2 regions of the Mesorhizobium sp. B2-4-12 genome follow, and region 2 is predicted to be linked to the other one. Evidence: riboswitches for the same ligand, from Rfam matches in the RefSeq annotation. Region 2 holds a riboswitch; the other holds the start of a gene.
The links. A riboswitch is a leader RNA that binds a small molecule or an ion and turns the genes downstream of it on or off. The one in region 2 is predicted to bind cobalamin.
Positions count from the first base shown of each region.

Region 1 (4,750 bases), on a different contig from region 2:
TCGGCGATATCCGCGACGGCGAGGACGTTCCGGTCAGGCTGCATTCCGAAGACGTGGTGACCGACGTCTTCGGCACCAGCCATCGGCTCGACGGCATCATGAAGGCGATGGGCGAGCGTAAGCGCGGTGTCATCGTCTATCTGCGCGAAGGCTCGGTCGGTGTCGCCCATCAGGAGCGCAAGCGCCCTGCATCAGGTGACCGCGAGGATCACGAAGAGGCGCGCCGGCGCGAAAACGAATGGCGCGAAATCGGCCTCGGTGCGCAGATCCTGAAGGATCTCGGCATTTCCTCGATCAACCTGATCGCCTCGCGCGAGCGCCATTATGTTGGTTTGGAGGGTTTTGGCATCCATATCGCCAAGACCGAGATTCTGTAGTCCACCGAGGGATCGACGCGGCGGAAAGGTCCTGCTGGCAGGTCGCCTGCGTTGGCGATTGACTGAAGCGTCCGCTTGCCTCGTCATCCTATGGCGAAGCAAGGAGCGAAGCGACGCGGCTCAGACCATAGGATCCATGCCGCGACTTCGACGCGTTGCCACGGTCCAGAATTCTGCTCCGCTGTGATCTTCGATCAAGATTACGGCATGGATCCTCGGGTCTGCGCTCCGCTTCGCGTCGCTCCGCCCGTGGATGACGACGTCGCGGAAGCCTCGGCCAATTCCGAACGTTTGCGAACGAGCGGCTGCTCGCTTCTTCTCGTCGCCCCCCGGTTGACAATCTTCGGGGTGAGCGCATCCTCCCAGCCCTCTCTGAGGGGAGATTCGGGGCATGTGGGATTTCGATATCGGCAGGTCGGTGTCCATCATGATGCGGACCTGGCCTTTCATTGTTTTTCGCATGATCGTCTATTTCGGCATCACTCTGGCCTATATCCTGGCGACTGGCACGGGCGCCTCCGTCGGCTATGGCGTCGGCCATATCTCCACCGATCCCGACGGGCCGTTGTCCTTTGCCCTATGGGGCGGCGTCGTCGGCTTTGGCGCCGTCTCGATCGCCGTCTACTGGATCCGCGAATACATTCTCTACGTCGTCAAGGCCGGCCATATCGCCGTCATGGTCCATCTGATCGACGGCCGTGACGTTCCCGACGGTAAGAACCAGATCGTGTACGCAAAGGAGGTCGTGACCGAGCGTTTCGCCGAGGCTAACGTCCTTTTCGTCGTCGACCAGCTGGTCAAGGGCGCTATCCGCGCCATTACCGGCCTGCTTGGCGGCGTAGCCGCTTTCCTGCCCATTCCAGGCCTGAGCGGCCTTGTGTCTTTCATCAACACGGTAATCCGCCTGTCGCTCACCTATGTCGACGAGATCATCCTCGGCTACAATATCCGCATCAACTCGTCCTCGCCGTTCGAAACCGCACGCCAAGGCGTGGTGCTCTACGCCCAGAACGGCAAGATCATGGTCAAGAACGCCGTCTGGCTGGCGATCATCATGTGGGGCGTGTCGTTTGTCATCTTCCTGCTGATGCTGGCCCCGGCCGGCGCCATTCTTTTCCTCATGCCCGGGCAGCTTGCCGGCTGGGCCTTCGTGCTCGCCATCGTCTTTGCCTGGGCCTTCAAGGCAACCTTCATCGAGCCCTTCGCCATCGCCTGCCTGATGCAGGTCTATTTCAAGACCATTGCCGGCCAGCTGCCTGATCCAGCCTGGGACGCTCGGCTGGCCGAGGCATCGTCGAAGTTCAGGAACCTCAAGGACAAGGCGCTCTCCTCCTTCGGTGGTTCGCGCTGGGACACGGCCGGCGCGACACGCTGATCGGCCGGGCTGGCGGGCGTGCCGGCGACGGTATAGAGGCGCGACACCGCTGATTTGAGCGGCGCCTCGCCCTGGCCGCAAAACGTCTCGCTCATGATCAATTCGGGCAGCGGCAATCGCCGGCCCCAGCCATGTGTCTCGAGGTCCGGCTTGGGCGCGAACTCGGAAACACGGCCGACGCAGAGGTAGGCGACCGGCGTCACGTGCTCGGGAATGGCCAACAGCCGCTTCAGCGCCTCAGGCTCGATGATGCTGACCCAGCCGACGCCGATGCCTTCGGCCCGTGCCGCCAGCCAGAAATTCTGCACGGCGCAGACCGTGCTGTAGAGATCCATCTCCGGATTGTGCCAGCGCCCCAGCGGCGAACCTTTCGAGCGCTGGCGGTCGCAGGTGATGCAGATGTTGAGCGCGCTTTCGCAGATGCCTTCCAGCTTGAGCTTGCGGTAGAGCGCTTGTCGCTCTTCCTCGATTGCTGGCAGTTCCTGTTCACGCGCGGCCAGGAACAGGTCACGTACCTTCTCCCGGCGCCCGGCACCGCGAATGACGATGAAGTTCCACGGCTGCATGAACCCGACCGATGGCGCGTGATGGGCTGCAAGCAGCAGCCGAGCCAGCACCTCGTCGTCGATGGTCTCGGGAGTAAAATGGCTGCGAACATCGCGCCTGGTGAACATGGCTCGGTAGACGGCGTCGCGCGCCATCTGGTCAAATCCATCGCCCACAGGAGCGGTCATGGCTTCCAGCATCGCTTGTCCCCTTGCGACTTCAAATCAATGCCGCCCGCCTGACCATGCGGGTGACGATGCCTGCCAGGCCGGTCTTCTGGCTCGGGATCAACCCGCGTCCGGTGCCTTCCCGTCATCGACAGTGGCATTTACCGGCGCGGTCCCCCTTACAGCGTTGGGCACGCCACGGAATTCAACCGTGTTCCCGATTCTCCCGCCAGAGCATTTGCAGCCAAGTGGATTTCACTTGGCGTCGCATAATGCGACTGAGAACAAACAGGCCGGCGGGCACCAGGCAGTGGTGGCGACCTTACGCCGAAGCCCCGGCCGCGCCAATCCCCGCAGCGACGCGAATGGACGCAGACGTGATTTTCCCCAGCGATCAAGCCGCAACGCATAGCCATTGCCGTGTCGGGGCACTAGATAGGGACGATGGCCACCCGTCTCTACACGCACCCTATCTTCCTTGAACACATCACGCCGCCCGGCCACCCCGAACGGCCGGACCGCTTGCGCGCTATCGAGCGCGTGCTCGACGGCGAAGCCTTTGCCGCGCTTGATCGCGTCAAGGCGCCGGAAGGAGATGAAGCCACTATTCTCTACGCGCATCCGGCCGATTTCGTCGCGCGTGTGCGCGCCGCCATCCCCGAAGAGGGCATCGCCCGCGTCGATGCCGACACCACCGCCAGCCCGAAGAGCTGGCAGGCGGTGATCACCGCGATCGGTGCCGCCAACGCGGCCGTCGACGACGTCTTCACTGGCCGGGCCGACAATGCCTTCGTCGCCGCGCGGCCGCCCGGCCACCATGCCGAGAAAACCACCGCCATGGGCTTTTGCTTCTTCAATACGGCGGCGATCGCGGCGCGCTATGCGCAGAAGAAGCATGGCGCCGAGCGCGTCGCCGTCGTCGACTGGGACGTGCATCACGGCAACGGCACGCAGGATATTTTCTGGGACGATCCGTCGGTGCTCTATTGCTCGACGCATCAGATGCCGCTCTATCCCGGCACCGGTGCGAAGAACGAAACCGGGGCCGGCAACATCGTCAACGCGCCTCTGGCGCCGCAGACCGGCAGCGAGGTGTTTCGCGATGCCTTCCTGTCGCGGATACTGCCGGCGCTCGACAAATTCGCACCCGATCTGATCATCATTTCGGCCGGCTTCGACGCGCACCACCGCGATCCGCTGGCCGAGATCAATCTGACCGAGGATGATTTCGACTGGGCGACGGGCCAACTGATGCAACGCGCCGCGCGTCACGGCGACAACCGGCTCGTCAGCCTGCTTGAGGGCGGCTACGATCTGCAGGGATTGGCATTTTCGGTCGCGGCCCATGTCGCGCGGCTGATGAAAGGATGAATGATGGCTGGTGAGACCAACGAAGACGTCAAGGCGATGAGCTTCGAACAGGCACTCGATGCGCTGGAGAAGATCGTCGATGACCTGGAGCGTGGCGACGTGCCGCTCGATCAGTCAATCCGGATCTATGAACGCGGTGAGGCCCTGAAGGCGCATTGCGACCGGTTGCTGAAGGCTGCGGAGGACAAGGTCGAGAAGATCAGGCTGTCGCGCGATGGAAAGCCGGTCGGAACGGAGCCGCTCGACGCGGACTGAGGCACGGTCGCGATGACGGTCTTGCCTCGCCGGTTTTTGGACACGATCATGATTGAGGATCAAGCTCGTCCCGATTGGAACGGCTCCAGGACAAGAGGAGAAACGGAAGCGATGTGCAGAAACATCAAGACCCTGTTCAATTTTGACCCGCCGGCAACCAACGATGAAGTTCGCGACGCGGCACTTCAGTTTGTCCGCAAGCTGAGCGGGACGACGCGGCCTTCGAAGCAGAACCAGCATGCGTTCGACCATGCGGTGGAGGCCATCGCGGCATCGGCGCGGGAACTGCTCGATTCTCTCGAAACAAACCAGCATCCGCGCAACCGCGAAGAGGTGGCGGCCAAACTTCGGGCAAAGGCGGCGCTCCGTTTTGCCTGATGCGGCCAAGGCGGTCTGGACCGCTGACAAGGAGAGTTCATGAGCTTCTTCCCGGGGAAGGACCCTGAAGCCGGCGATGCCTTTGCCAGCGATCAGATCGAACTGATGGTCATCCCGAACGTCAAGGACATTGGCGGCTTCGAGGTGCGCCGAGCCTTGCCAACCGCCAAGAGGCGTCTGGTCGGCCCATTCATCTTCTTCGACCGCATGGGGCCGGCGATCCTGCGCGCGGGCCAGGCGCTCGATGTCCGTCCCCATCCCCATATCGGCCTGTCGACGGT
Region 1 covers NZ_VFVC01000031.1:57,796-62,545, forward strand. The annotation lists gene ribB (3,4-dihydroxy-2-butanone-4-phosphate synthase) at 1-377, shown strand, start outside; gene FJ934_RS18610 (hypothetical protein) at 769-1,752, shown strand; partial or broken gene bluB (5,6-dimethylbenzimidazole synthase) at 1,917-2,498, opposite strand; cobalamin riboswitch at 2,547-2,729, opposite strand; gene FJ934_RS18620 (histone deacetylase family protein) at 2,910-3,836, shown strand; gene FJ934_RS18625 (exodeoxyribonuclease VII small subunit) at 3,840-4,091, shown strand; gene FJ934_RS18630 (DUF2277 domain-containing protein) at 4,203-4,469, shown strand; gene FJ934_RS18635 (pirin family protein) at 4,509-4,750, shown strand, end outside.
Region 1: another riboswitch for cobalamin. It lies ahead of bluB (5,6-dimethylbenzimidazole synthase); the one in region 2 lies ahead of FJ934_RS15430 (DUF1636 family protein).

Region 2 (4,750 bases):
GCATCTGGTCGTAGACCTTGCGCAGTGCCGGCGCCATCTTGTTGGTCAGCGTGCCGGCGACGATCATGATGTCGGACTGGCGCGGAGACGCACGCGGCGCCACGCCGAACCGCTCCGAGTCATAGCGCGGCATCGAGGTGTGGATCATCTCGACCGCGCAGCAGGCGAGGCCGAAGGTCATGAACATCAGCGAGCCGCTGCGCGCCCAGGTGATCAGCGCCTCTGTCGAGGTGACAAGAAATCCCTTGTCGGCGAGCTCATTGTTGATTTCGAGGAAAAAGGGATCGTCCTCCCCCACCGGCCTGCCGGTGTTGGGATCGATAATGCCCTTGGGCTTCGGCGCGACGCGGGTGCCTGAACTGTCGTTCAATCCCATTCCAGCGCTCCTTTTTTCCATTCATAGGCAAAGCCGATGGTCAGCACTGCCAAAAACACCATCATCGACCAGAAGCCGAGCATGCCGATCTTCGAGAAGGACACCGCCCAGGGAAACAGGAAGGCCACTTCCAGGTCGAAGATGATGAACAGGATCGACACCAGGTAGAAACGGATGTCGAATTTCATGCGGGCGTCGTCGAACGAGTTGAAACCGCACTCGTAGGCGGAAAGCTTTTCAGGATCGGGGTTGCGGTAGGCCACCAGAAACGGCGCCGCGATAAGCGCGATGCCGACGACCGCCGCCACTGCGATAAACAGGACGATGGGCAGGTACGAACTGAGAAGTGCGTTCATGCAGCGGCTTTCCGTTGGCGCCAATCCACTTTTGTTACAGCACCGGACCTTAATGCGGAAGCGTGACAGTTTAACCGCTGAACCGTTTTAAGGGGCCTATGCTGCAACGCGGCGAGGGTTAGCGCAGCACTTCCAGCGAAGCAAGTCAAACCTTGTTCAAAACGCGGGGCTGGACGGCATAACGGAAGAAACTGGTCCGATGCGCTCCTGTTTGATTTCCTTCACTTTCTACTCCACTTTTATCTCCTGACATATCTACCGCCATTTGCCTGCTAGCATGCCGGAATCACCGGCTAAAATCCGCAAATCGATCAGGGCAAGGGCTCCCGATGAAGGAAAAAATCTCGCTCGCCATGGCCCGGCGCGTCGCGCTCGCCGCCCAGGGATTTCTCGATCCCCGCCCAAATGGTACGCCGGACCGCCGCCACTTCGCCCGCGTTCTCTCCCGCACCGGCCTGCTGCAGATCGATTCCGTCAGCGCGGTGGTGCGCGCGCACTATATGCCGCTCTATTCGCGGCTTGGCCCCTACCCGCTCGCGCTCCTCGACAATGCCGCCGTGACGCGCAAGCGCACGGTGTTCGAATATTGGGCGCATGAAGCCTCGTTCCTGCCAGTCGAGACATACCCGTTGATGCGCTGGCGCATGCAGCGCGCCGAGCAAGGCGACGAAATGTATCTGGGCCTCGCCAAATGGGGCCGCGAGCACGCCGCCTACATCGAAGAGATCTATCGGGAAGTCGCCGATCGCGGCCCGATCGCCGCCTCGGCGCTTGAGGGCCAGAAAGGTTCGGGCGGCTGGTGGGGCTGGAGCCACGCCAAGCACGCCTTCGAATGGTTGTTCTGGGCCGGCCGCATCACCACCGCGCACCGCCGCGGCTTCGAGCGCTTCTATGACCTGCCGGAGCGCGTGCTGCCGCAAGCGATCCTCGATCTGCCGGTGCCCGCTGCCGAGGACGCGCATCGCGAATTGCTGCGCATTTCCGCCCGCGCCCACGGCGTGGCTACAGCCGGCGACCTGCGCGACTATTTCCGTCTGTCGCCCGCAGACATAAAGGGCCGGCTGGAGGAACTGGTCGAATTGGGCGAGTTACTGCCGGTGCGTGTCGAGGGCTGGAACAAGCCGGCTTACCTCCATAGAGATGCCCGTCTCCCGCGCAAGATCGAAGCGCGCGCCCTGCTGGCACCGTTCGATCCGGTCGTCTTCGAGCGCTCGCGCACCGAGCGGCTGTTCGATTTCCACTACCGCATCGAGCTCTACACTCCGGCCGAAAAACGCCAGTACGGCTATTACGTCCTGCCCTTCCTGCTTGGCGACAGGATCGTCGCTCGCGTCGACCTTCGGGCCGACCGGCCGGCAAGCGTGCTGCGCGTGCCTGCGGCCTATGCCGAGCCCGGAGCGCCGCCTGAAACCGCCGCCCAGCTCTTCGAGGAATTGAAGCAGATGCAGGTCTGGCTTGGCCTTGAACGTATCGACGTGACGCCCGCCGGAGATCTAGGCCCGGCGCTGGTCGACATCGCCATGTCGTAGCCGCGCGTTGACACAGCTGCCTGTAAAAGCCTAAATCCGCTCCAGACGGTCCCCTGCCCGCAACGGCTGGGGCTAAGAGGGAATGCGGTGCGGGATTTCGGTCTCAAATCCGCGGCTGTCCCCGCAACTGTAAGCGAAGAGCCAAGGCCGAAAGCCACTGGGAATTCCCGGGAAGGCGGCTAACCAAGGCGACGACTCGCGAGCCAGGAGACCTGCCGTCTGCGACAGAAGAATCCGATCGCCCGGCGGGTTTCCGGGCAAGGAGCCCGGTTTTTGGACCACAACGGCAGTTTTTCGGCTAGTGCAGCGGATATATCGTCCGCCGATGGCGACGCCTTGTCCGGCGTCACCGTTATCGTCTGCGCGTCCTGCCGCGACGAAACCGGCTCCGACGCCCATCCCCGCGCCGGCGAACTCCTGGCACAGGACACAGGCCGCGCCGCGGCATCCGAGCACGTCCGCGTCCGCACGGTCGAATGCCTCGGCAACTGCAAACGCCGGCTCAGCGCCGCAATCCTGCGCGACGGCTGCTGGAGTTATGTGTTCGGCGACCTGACCACGGGCAGCGGCGCCGACCTCGTTACCGGCGCCAAACTCTTCGCCACCTCGAGCGACGGCCTTATCCCTTGGCGCGGCCGCCCCGATTCCCTGAAGCGCGGCCTCGTTGCCCGCATCCCTCCCCTCGACCTGCTGAAAGACTGACCATGACCACTTCCGTCTCCCGTGTTCCCTGCACTGTCGTCACCGGCTTCCTCGGCGCCGGCAAGACGACGCTGGTCCGCCATCTCCTCGAAAACGCCGGCGGCAAGCGCATCGCGATCATCGTCAATGAGTTCGGCGACATCGGCATCGACGGCGAGATCCTGAAAGGTTGCGGCATCGACACCTGCCCGGAGGAAAACATCGTCGAACTGGCCAATGGCTGCATCTGCTGCACCGTGGCGGCCGATTTCGTGCCGGCGCTCGACCGGATCCTGTCGCTGACGCCGAAAGTTGACCATATCCTGATCGAAACCTCGGGCCTTGCTTTGCCCAAGCCGCTGGTCCAGGCCTTCCAGTGGCCGACGGTGAAGAGCCGCGTGACCGTCGATGGCGTGATCGCCGTGGTCGACGGCCCCGCACTGGCCGAAGGCCGAGTCGCCAACGACATGGACGCCCTGCAGGCGCAGCGCGCCGGGGATGACAGCCTCGACCATGATGACCCGGTCGAGGAGGTGTTCGAGGATCAGATCGCCTGCGCCGACCTGATCATCCTGTCGAAGAGCGACCTGATGGACGCCGCCGGCTCAGCCCGCGCCAATGCCATCGTCAACGAACACTCCGCCCGTGCCGTCAAGATCGTGCCGACGTCCCACGGCAAGGTCGATCCCTCCGTACTGCTCGGGCTCGGCCTCGCCGTCGAGGACGACATCGAGAACCGCAAATCCCATCACGACGGCGCATTCGACCACGAGCATGACGACTTCGACACTTTCATTGTCGACATCCCCTCGATCGCCAATCCGGACGAGCTGGCAAAACGCGTCGCCGACGCCGCCGAACAGGAAAACGTGCTGCGGGTGAAAGGTTTCGTCGAGGTCGGCGGCAAGCCGATGCGGCTTTTGCTGCAGGCCGTCGGCCCGCGCGTCAACCATTACTACGACCGCGCCTGGACCGCCGAGGACGACCGCCGCTCGCGCCTTGTCGTCATCGGCCTCAAGGGGCTGAACCGCCCTGCGATCGAGCGTATACTCGCCGGCTGATTTTCGGGCACGGGCCGCGATGCACATCCTCACCACGACATCCGCCTCGCTCGACGATCTCGCCGAGCCGGTCGATCTGCGGCAGACGCCGGCGGATATCGTGACCCTGTCCTTCACCGACAGCGACCTCGCCGGACTGGCGGCCGCGTGGAAGGCGGATGCCGGCCGCCTGCCCTCGATGCGGCTGGCGGCGCTGCGTGACCTGCGCCACCCGATGTCCGTCGACCTCTGGATCGACAGCGTCGCCCGCCACGCCAGGGTTATTCTCGTCCGCATCCTCGGCGGCTACGACTGGTGGCGCTATGGCTGCGACCAGCTTGCCGCGACCGCCCGGGAACGCGGCATAAAACTGGCGCTGCTGCCCGGTGAAAGCCACGACGAGGATCTCAGGCTGATCGAAGCCTCGACGCTGCCGCGCGCGGAACTGGATGCGCTGCTCGGCTATTTCCGCGAGGGCGGCCCGGCGAATATGAGCGCGCTGGTGCAGAGGCTGGCAGGGCTGCTGGGGAAGGATGAAGCAGCAGTTGCGCCGGTAACTGTGCCCAAAGCGGGCTACTACGAGCCAGGACGTGGCGTCGTCGAGTGCGGCGTCCCCCTCCCCCTCGACGGGAGGGTCCGGCCGCAGGCCGGGGGTGGGGTCGCCGGGGAAGTGCGCCGACTTCAAGAAACGCCGTATCCAGTCGCCCCGACCCCACCCGGCCCTGCGGGCCACCCTCCCCTCGAGGGGGAGGGAAAGGTCGTGCCCAT
Region 2 covers NZ_VFVC01000023.1:29,941-34,690, reverse strand. The annotation lists gene FJ934_RS15445 (NADH-quinone oxidoreductase subunit B) at 1-376, opposite strand, end outside; gene FJ934_RS15440 (NADH-quinone oxidoreductase subunit A) at 367-732, opposite strand; gene FJ934_RS15435 (winged helix-turn-helix domain-containing protein) at 1,062-2,261, shown strand; cobalamin riboswitch at 2,291-2,496, shown strand; gene FJ934_RS15430 (DUF1636 family protein) at 2,535-2,963, shown strand; gene cobW (cobalamin biosynthesis protein CobW) at 2,966-4,003, shown strand; gene FJ934_RS15420 (cobaltochelatase subunit CobN) at 4,023-4,750, shown strand, end outside.